3 regions of the Virgibacillus dokdonensis genome follow, and region 1 is predicted to be linked to each of the others. Evidence: riboswitches for the same ligand, from Rfam matches in the RefSeq annotation. Region 1 holds a riboswitch; each other region holds the start of a gene.
What was found. Region 1 has a riboswitch for S-adenosylmethionine ahead of metK (methionine adenosyltransferase). Riboswitches for the same ligand answer to the same signal wherever they lie in the genome.

Region 1 (3,287 bases):
CCGTCTCTTTATCCCACACAAGAATGGAGAACATGCCTCTTAAATGCTGAAAAGCCTCCTCTTTATGTTTTGCAAATAAAGCTGCAATTACTTCTGTATCTGAATCCGTTTGAAATGCATAACCTTCTGCAAGTAATTGTTTACGCAATTCAATATAATTATAAATTTCACCATTAAAAACTAACCATATTTGTTCATCATTATAACTTAATGGCTGGGAGCCACTTTCAATATCTATAATACTCAAACGTCGGAACCCCAAGGAAATATAAGAATCGAAATAGTATCCTTCATCATCTGGTCCTCGATGAGTGATCAAATTATTTTGCTGTTTAAATAGTTCTACTTCTTGTTCTGTTCGTTCTACAGGATTATCAAATAACATTCCGATAAAACCACACATAGCTGTCTACCTTCTCTCATTAAATATAGTAACGTATGGTACGAATCATTTTTTCATTACTATCATACCACACCAAACGTTCGTTAAAAACTTTTAGAAAAACTTGGTATGTGTCAAATTTTTCTCGACATAATTATAACCTCTATCTTTCCAGCACTCTATTTATGTACACTTTTAGTGACCGCTACGAAAAAACACTACGCTTTCCTTGGGCTGGCGCTCAGCCTCCTAAAAAGATTGCTTTTTTTCTATGGGGGCTTCCCGCTGCGCTTTCCCACAGGACAAGGAAAGTTACGTCAGCGAAACATTGCAATCATTTTCGAGGAGTCTCCCGTGTTATCCTCCGCTAGCTTAACAGCATCAACTATCATTCCCCAAACTTCCACTTAACGGGATGGAAAATCTTACAACTACCCCACTATCGCTTGCTGGTCTGCTCATTTCTGTCACCTTTTACAAACCAAGAACCTGAGAATAAAGCAGGGTATTATCGAAAACTCTTTCTTACCTTTCCTTACAGTAAAACAAAAACATGACCTCTCCAGCGACCGAAAAGTCATGCCCTTGCTCACTCTACTGCTGTTCTTTTACTAATGCAATTAATTCTTCTACTTTGTCCGTTTTTTCCCAAGGAAATACAACATCTGTACGCCCAAAGTGACCATATGCAGCTGTATTTCTAAATATTGGCTTTTGTAAATCAAGCATATGAATAATCCCAGCAGGACGAAGGTCGAACAACTTCCTCACAGCTTGAACCAATACTTCTTCACGAACGATTCCTGTTCCGAACGTATCAATAGCAATTGACACCGGTTCTGCTACACCAATCGCATAAGCAAGTTGAACTTCACAACTCTTAGCTAATTTTGCAGCGACAATGTTTTTTGCAACATACCTTGCTGCATAAGCGGCAGAACGATCTACTTTCGTTGCATCCTTACCACTAAATGCCCCCCCGCCATGTCGTGCATAACCACCATACGTATCCACGATAATTTTTCTTCCAGTTAAACCTGCATCACCTTGTGGGCCACCTATTACAAATCGCCCAGTTGGATTGATAAAGTATTTTGTTGTTTCATCTAACAAATGTGCTGGGACTACTGGAAAAATAACATGCTTTAATAAATCTTTTTCAATTTGTTCCACAGTTGCATCTTGATGGTGTTGCGTGGAAATAACGATGGTATCAACTCGAATAGGCTGCCCATCTTCTCCATATTCTACGGTTACTTGTGTTTTTCCATCTGGTCTCAAGTAATCCAAGATACGCCTTTTACGGACATCTGACAATCGTTTAGCTAACTTATGTGCTAAAGAAATCGGTAGTGGCATTAATTCTTCCGTTTGATCGCAAGCAAATCCAAACATTAAACCTTGGTCACCAGCTCCAATAGCATCAATTTCTTCCTCGCTCATTCGTCCCTGTCTTGCTTCCAATGCCTTATTTACGCCTCCAGCAATGTCTGGAGATTGCTCATCTATTGCCGTTAATACAGCACAAGTTTTAGCATCAAAACCAAACTTTGCTCGCGTATAACCTATCTCCTCAACCGTTTTTCGTACGACTGCTGGGATGTCAACATAAGTAGTCGTAGATATTTCACCTGCCACTAATACAAGACCTGTCGTAACGGTTGTCTCGCATGCAACACGAGCATAAGGGTCCGATTGTAATATTTCATCTAAGATAGCATCAGAAATTTGATCTGATATTTTATCAGGATGACCTTCTGTTACAGATTCAGAAGTAAATAAACGTCGATTCGTAGCCATTTTGCTACTTCCTCCTTTAAAATCAGATACGGAACTCTATATAACGTGAAAATTTACTTAACTGGATGTTTTCTCTGACACACGATAAACAAAAGAAATCTAAAATGATCATTATTATAAGATATGCATATATAATGACAAGAACAAACACTTCTAGTTATCCTGCGCTAGATTACCTGTATACATTTAACAATAGAAAAGCTTGGCTTAAACGCCAAGTTCCTATGGCGAAAGCGGTAGTCTTCCTTATACTATAAGCCCTAATTTTATACTTTTCTACAGTATAAAAAATCCCTTCCTGCTTATCATGAGGAAAGGGAATAGCGATCCTTTCGCTCTTATTGTTCAAGGTTTCGTATGACCTTGCATCAGGTTAGCACCTTTTCACAAATGTGTGATGGTTGCTGGGTTTCTTAGGGACTGTCCCTCCACCAACTCTGAATAAGAGATCCGTTCGCAATTCAGCTTACCTAAATAGTAGGTTCCTGTCAATTAATTTGGGTGTATTTTCAATCACTTTACCCACATACTATTAGAAAAACTTAGCTCGTCACCCAGTCTTATGAAGAAAGCCTTTGTTTTCTTTTATTATATAAACCCTAAAAATTTATACTTTCCTATAGTATAAGAAACACCAGAGAGGCATACTAATTCTTCTTTAATTTTTTATATTTTATCATATTTAGTATGGACTATTTGAATAAATGTGTTATACTATTTACAGATTAAACACATGAACATGAATAAATTTGAGTTAAAAGGCAGGTATTTTTAATGAAAACGGTAGAAAAATCATTTGTAACCGAATTATATGCACATCCTTATTTGTTGTCGAATTTATCTGTACCACAACTTGTAGAAAAAATTTTAGCTAGAAAAGAAGGAAAGTTATCAGCAACTGGAGCTGTTCAATCTGAAACAGGAGCTTATACTGGTCGCTCTCCTAAAGATAAATTTATTGTAAAAGATGAAATGAGCGAAAAGTATGTTGATTGGGGAACGGTAAATCGTTCTGTTAGCGAAGAGACTTTCAATAAGCTTTATCAAAAAGTCGTTGCCTATTTAAAAAACAAGTCGGAAATCTTTCATTTTAAAGGATATGCTG
Region 2 (3,287 bases), 1.3 Mb from region 1:
AAAAGGTAATGGTATGCTATGCAAATACAGGTGCCTCCGTAGCATTGTTTCGAAGCAATAACGCTTCTTCATAAGGGTTTTTTTGTGTAATAACAGTAATGCCAGTTGCTTTAGCATGTTCTATCGTAGCAGCTGTTTCATTTGTTTTTTCCACCCATAAAAGCTTACAGTCTTTATTTACGAGCTGCTCTAACAGTGGAGCTGGTAATGTAGGCTGCAGTGACCAAGTAGCGTCCACTACTGGGATGTCCGTTAATTCTTTATACTGTGGTAAAGGGATAGTTAGGTTAGTACTTCCCACAACAGCTATATCGAATCCGAACGCTTGTAATTGGAAGACTTTTTTTCGGTCTGTTTCATTTGCTGTTTCTAAACCGTATACGGCAAGGCATTTTTTGCGCACATTTCCACCGTCTCTTAAAAAAGAAGAATGAAGCAGCCAATGGATAGCCTGTTGTTCACCAATAGCGATGGTTGCTTGTTCCCCTGTAGCTTTTGCTATTGCGTTGTCCAAAGTAATGAGTAGATCATGAACAGACTCTAAGCCAACCGATAAACGAATGGTTTCTTCTGTTGTCCCACTTGCGGCTAATTCCTCCGTTGTTAGCTGTTGATGTGTGGTAGATGCAGGGTGAATAATGAGCGATTTAGCATCACCTACATTTGCTACATGCGACCATAATTCAATTTGATCAATTAATTGTCTTCCAGCTTCCCTTCCACCTTGAATACCGAACGTTATAATTGACCCGGCAGTACCCTCACGAAAGTATTTTTTTGTTAATGGATAGGAAGGATGATTGGACAAGCCAGGATAATTAACCCAATCAATTGCTGGATGATCTGTTAAAAAAGCAGCAATTTTTTGTGCGTTCTTCGTATGTTGTTGCATGCGTAAATGTAACGTTTCTAACCCTTGAAGCAACAAAAATGCGCTATGTGGGCTTAAACAAGCTCCAATATCACGAATTAATTGTACACGTAGTTTTGTAGCGAAAGCGGCAGGTCCAACATCAGCAAATCGCAAGCCGTTGTAACTTGCATCAGGTTCGGTAAAACCTGGGAATCTATCGTGATTCCAATCAAACCTTCCTCCGTCTACAACCACCCCGCCAATCGTTGTTCCGTGACCACCGATCCATTTTGTTGCAGAATGGACAATAATATCTGCTCCCCATGCGAATGGTTTAACGAGGTAAGGGGCAAAGGTATTATCGATAATTATAGGGATATGGTGTGCATGTGCTATTGCTGCGATCGTTTCAATATCAAAAACATGCAGGCTGGGATTGGTGATCGTTTCCCCAAAAATAGCTTTTGTTTTCTCAGTAATTGCAGCCTCTACTTCATTTGGATTGGAACCATCTATGAATTTTACATGAATTCCGTAACGAGGAAGTATATTAGCAAATAAATTGTATGTGCCACCGTAAAGATTGCTATCGGTAATAATTTCGTCCCCAGCACTTGCTACATTTAAAATAGCGAAAGTGATTGCGGCCATTCCAGAAGATGTAGCTACTGCAGCGACACCATCTTCTAGTTGGGCAACACGTTGTTCAAACGTATCTACAGTTGGATTACCAATTCGGGAGTATATATTTCCAGGTTCTTTTAAACCGAATAAGTTTTGTGCGTGTTCTGTATCGTTAAATACATAAGAGGTCGTTTGGTAAATAGGGACTGCTCTAGCTCCTGTTTCTGAATCGGGGGTTTGCCCACCGTGAAGTAATGCAGTTTCTGGATTTTGCGTAAAAAAATGACTCATTATTTTTCCTCCTTTGATTAAATGTAAAAATGGGTTTGCTATTCGACTAATTGAAAAAGAGAGTGCATGGATAAGAACCATGCATCTTGTGTTGCACTATAGAAAAGTATAAAATTTTTTGGGTTTATAGTATAAGAAAAATGACAGCGTTTTTTCGCCATAAGACTTGGCGATAAGCGAAGTTTTTCTACTATTGGTTAGAAGTAAGTAGTTTGCAAGGAAGAAATGAAAACAAAAAATAAAAAACCCTCTTCTTAAGAAGAGGGTTTAAAATATACATTCCGTCCTCCTCTTATCTTCCAAACCTTATAATAGGTTTGTAGGATTTAGCACCGTAAAAAGCAAAGTTGGTTGCTTTCAGGTTGCCGGGCTTCACAGGGCCTATTCCCTCCACCGCTCATAATAAGAGATGTTATTTAAATTACTGAATATTATATAAGGTTCAAATGAATTTGTCAACGGTGATTTTTGTTATTAGAGCTTGCTTGTTCAACTGTTTGTTTTTAATAAAGCGTTAGTTTGCTTTTTTAAATTGCTTTTTTGTAGGCTTTTGGTAACTAGCTAACAGATAGTTAATCAGTGCGAACCATATGAATAAAAATGCGATGAAGTGAGCAGAAGTGAATGGCTCTTTATATAAAAAAACTCCTATTAACAACATAAGCGTTGGTGCAAGGTATTGCAAAAAGCCGACCAAGGATAAAGAAATGCGTTTCGCTCCACTTGCAAATAGTAATAACGGTATTGCTGTAACTACGCCAGCACCTATTAGTAGCATGTTTGTCGTTGATAGAATGGTGCTCCATTGAAAAGTGTTTTGCGGAAGAAACAATAAGAATAGAAGAGCGACTGGAGAAATTAACATCGTTTCGATTGTCAGTCCAATCATAGGACCAATATCTATCTTTTTCTTTAACAAACCGTACAACCCAAAGCTCGTTGCAAGCAATAAAGATATCCAAGGAAATACGCCATAACTTATTGTCAAATAAAGGACGCCAATAGCTGCCATGATAAAGGAAATGGTCTGTCTAAAGGTAAAAGATTCCTTCAGTACAAGGATACCAAGCAAAATACTGATTAAAGGGTTAATATAATATCCTAAACTTGCTTGAATAACATGATCATTGTGCACCGCCCAAATAAATGTCAGCCAATTGAGACTAATAACAGTAGTTGCCATAAAAACGCCTATGAATTTTCGTCTGTTTTGCATTAATGCCTTCCATTCGCGAAGCAATTCATGCCATTTCCCAACAATAAGTACAATGATAATCATAAAAATAGCCGACCATATAATTCGATGTGCCAGCGTTTCGCCAGGTGAAACGCTCTCTAGAAATTTCCAATAAATGGGAAGAACTCCCCATAAAGCATAAGCTCCTAAGGTATGTATGATACCCGTTTTATCTTGTGTAACGGTCATGTTCTCCCTTCTTTCATGTAAAATAATATGGTGAGTAAGAGATAAAAAAAGAAAATTCACGTTTATATATTGATGAAAGCACTGTGCAGTTAA
Region 3 (3,287 bases), on a different contig from region 1:
AGCATATCCTACCACGTTCCCAGTAAACCTTATTATCTTCGTCGCACTCGTCTGGCTAGGTAGTTTCCGAGGGACTGTAATCCTTGTACCATGATGATAAGGATCCCTACAGTAAGGAACATCACGACCGTGTCAAAACGTTGGTAGCCATATGTAATAGCTAAATCACCCAGGCCTCCTCCACCAACTGCTCCAGCCATTGCAGAAGCTCCTACTAAACCAATTGTTGCAATCGTTATGCCTAGTAATAACGAACTTCGTGCTTCTGGTAAAAGAAAACGAGTCATAATCTGCCATGGCGTTGCCCCCATTGCTTGTGCTGCTTCTATAACCCCTGGGTCAACTTCCAGTAACGAGTTTTCTATTAATCTAGCAATATAAGGGCCAGCAAATAATATCATTGGTACAATTGCAGCAGCTGTTCCAATCGAAGTTCCAACAATCAGCCTTGTGAATGGAATAACGGCTACCATCAAAATAATAAATGGAATAGAACGAAATATATTTATTCCTGTGTTTAATATAGTGAAAATAATTTTATTTTCCCAAAGATGCCCCTTTCTCGATACGACTAATAAAACACCTAATACAAGTCCGATAAGAAAAGAGAAAATTAATGATACGCCGACCATGACGACCGTTTCCCATAAAGCTTGTAAGAGTTGTTCTTGATCAACTAACATCTGCTAACACTTCCTTTACAGTAACCTTTTGTTGATGAATATGTAGCAAAGCTCGTTTCATCTCCTTCTCTGTACCTGAAAATTGAACGATTAAATTGCCAAAAGGAATCCCTTGTATTTCTGTAATGCTGCCATACAGTATATTGACATCTACGGTATACGTTTTAGCAACTTGTGATAATAAAGGCTCGCCTGCACTATTACCGACAAACACAATGCGATATATATGCCGGTCTTCTCGCTGTTCACGAAGTAACGCATAAATCGACTCCGGTATATGGTCATTCATCACAGAACGTACAAACTTAGCAGCAATCGCTGTTTTTGGTTTTGAAAATACTTGAAATACACTGCCCGACTCCACTATTTTTCCTTGATCTAAAACACCAACCCGATCACAAATCGCTTTGATGGCACCCATCTCATGCGTAATCATTAAAATCGTCACTCCATATGCCTGATTTACCTGTTTTAACAGTTGCAAAATAGATTTTGTTGTTTCTGGGTCAAGTGCAGATGTTGCCTCATCACATAAAAGCACTTTCGGATTCGTAACTAAAGCACGAGCTATCCCTACGCGTTGTTTTTGCCCTCCAGATAGCTGATCGGGGTAACTGTTTGCTTTATCTTCTAAACCAACAAAAGCGAGTAACTCTAATACTCTTTTTCTCACTTCCTCTTTAGGACGTTTTGCCACTAGTAGAGGCATCGCTACATTCGTAAACACTGTTTTTGAATGTAAAAGATTAAAATGTTGAAAAATCATACCGATATTCCGTTTTGCTTCACGTACTTCTTTTGCAGTTAATTGTAAGAGATCCTTTCCATCTATGATTACTCTTCCAGATGACGGACGTTCTAAAGCATTCACACAGCGTATGAGCGAGCTTTTTCCTGCACCACTAAATCCAATCACACCATATATTTCTCCTTTTTTTACCTGTAAATCCACGTTGTGCAATGCTTTAACAGATTCACCTTTTCCTTCATACACTTTCGTTACCTGATCAAATATAATCATTGAACCAATCCCCCATTCTTTTTCACTTAAAATCGCTTTGTATGGCAATTGTTCCATGTGAAACAATTCCATGGATCTAGCTTTTCCAAAAATAACAAAGATGTTCTTATACTATAAACCTTTAAACTTTTATGCTTTCCTATAGTATAAAAAATACCCCTTCCATAAGAAGAGGTATTTTTTATACATATCCTCTTCTTATCTTTCAAACTACTTGTTTGCTGGATTTGGCACAGTACTCATATGAGTCCGCTGCCGAGGCTTCTATGGGCCAGTCCCTCCACCTCTCTAGATAAGAAGTATGTTATTTTTTGGCGGTAACACCACCGTTTTGCTTAAGTTATAAACTCTGAAAATTCCACCCTTTCCTATTGCGTAAAAAGAAATCCCTCCTTATACAAATAAGAAGGGATTTCCAATCTATTGGTTTCCGCTTCTTATTTTTCAAGCATGCTTGCTTGTTGGATTTAGCACAGTACTACTTACGAGTCCGCTGCCGAGGCTTCTAAGGGCCAATTCCCTCCACCTCTCTGAATAAGAAGAAATATTATATTTATTTTTGATCAAGATATTGTGTTATATCATACTACGGTTTCCTTTACTTGTCAAACAGATTTTTAGAAAAAATGGGCTATCGCCAAGCCTTTATTGCGATAAAAATTTTATCCGCGGATGTTTCCTGTTATCTTTCAGACTATGTTCCTTTTAAAAAAAAGATGCATGAACCGTTGTTCCAGCCTTCGTCAATAAGCCCAAAATGCGACTTTGCTCTTCTATTTACCATTTGACTCACAGTAAATGTTTGAATTGGCTTATTGAATGACCTTTTTTCCTCCCATATATGGACGCAATGCTTTTGGAATAACAACCGTTCCATCCTCTTGCTGGTAATTTTCCAAAATAGCTGCAACAGTTCGACCAATAGCCAATCCAGAGCCGTTTAATGTATGCACAAATTCTGGTTTTGCTTTTGCTTCTCTACGAAAACGGATATTGGCACGTCTTGCCTGGAAGTCTTCAAAATTAGAGCAAGAAGAAATTTCCCGATACGTATGCTGACTAGGGATCCATACTTCGATATCGTACTTCTTAGCTGCTGTAAAGCCTAAATCTCCTGTACACATACTCATCACACGATAAGGAAGCTCTAATAACTGTAATATTTTCTCTGCATGATTTGTTAACACTTCCAATGTTTCATAGGAATCTTCAGGTTTAACAAAATGGACAAGCTCGACTTTATTAAATTGATGCTGACGAATCAGACCTCTTGTGTCTCTTCCAGCAGATCCTGCTTCAGAACGAAAGCAGCTACTAAATGCAGCAAATTTTTTCGGTAAATCATCTATCTTTAAAATATCATCACGATAATAATTTGTTACTGGCACTTCTGCAGTCGGAGCTAAATAATAATCCCATTCTTCTAGTTTAAAGGCGTCTTCTGCAAATTTTGGTAATTGCCCTGTCCCAGTCATACTAGTTCGATTCACAATTTGTGGTGGCAACATTTCTTCATAGCCATGTTCATCCACATGGAAATCTAACATCAGGTTCCATAATGCACGCTCTAATCTTGCACCAAG

Region 2: linked by a shared signal. The riboswitch ahead of B2C77_RS02835 (PLP-dependent aspartate aminotransferase family protein) and the one ahead of metK (methionine adenosyltransferase) in region 1 are both predicted to bind S-adenosylmethionine.
Region 3: linked by a shared signal. The riboswitch ahead of B2C77_RS01625 (methionine ABC transporter ATP-binding protein) and the one ahead of metK (methionine adenosyltransferase) in region 1 are both predicted to bind S-adenosylmethionine.

The regions. Positions count from the first base shown of each region.
Region 1 covers NZ_LT745763.1:1,479,066-1,482,352, reverse strand. The annotation lists gene asnB (asparagine synthase (glutamine-hydrolyzing)) at 1-403, opposite strand, end outside; gene metK (methionine adenosyltransferase) at 977-2,182, opposite strand; SAM riboswitch class I at 2,518-2,630, opposite strand; gene pckA (phosphoenolpyruvate carboxykinase (ATP)) at 2,957-3,287, shown strand, end outside.
Region 2 covers NZ_LT745763.1:225,762-229,048, forward strand. The annotation lists gene B2C77_RS02835 (PLP-dependent aspartate aminotransferase family protein) at 17-1,768, opposite strand; SAM riboswitch class I at 2,058-2,177, opposite strand; gene rarD (EamA family transporter RarD) at 2,283-3,194, opposite strand.
Region 3 covers NZ_LT745762.1:269,949-273,235, reverse strand. The annotation lists gene B2C77_RS01630 (methionine ABC transporter permease) at 33-683, opposite strand; gene B2C77_RS01625 (methionine ABC transporter ATP-binding protein) at 673-1,704, opposite strand; SAM riboswitch class I at 1,900-2,003, opposite strand; SAM riboswitch class I at 2,139-2,245, opposite strand; gene serS (serine--tRNA ligase) at 2,517-3,287, opposite strand, start outside.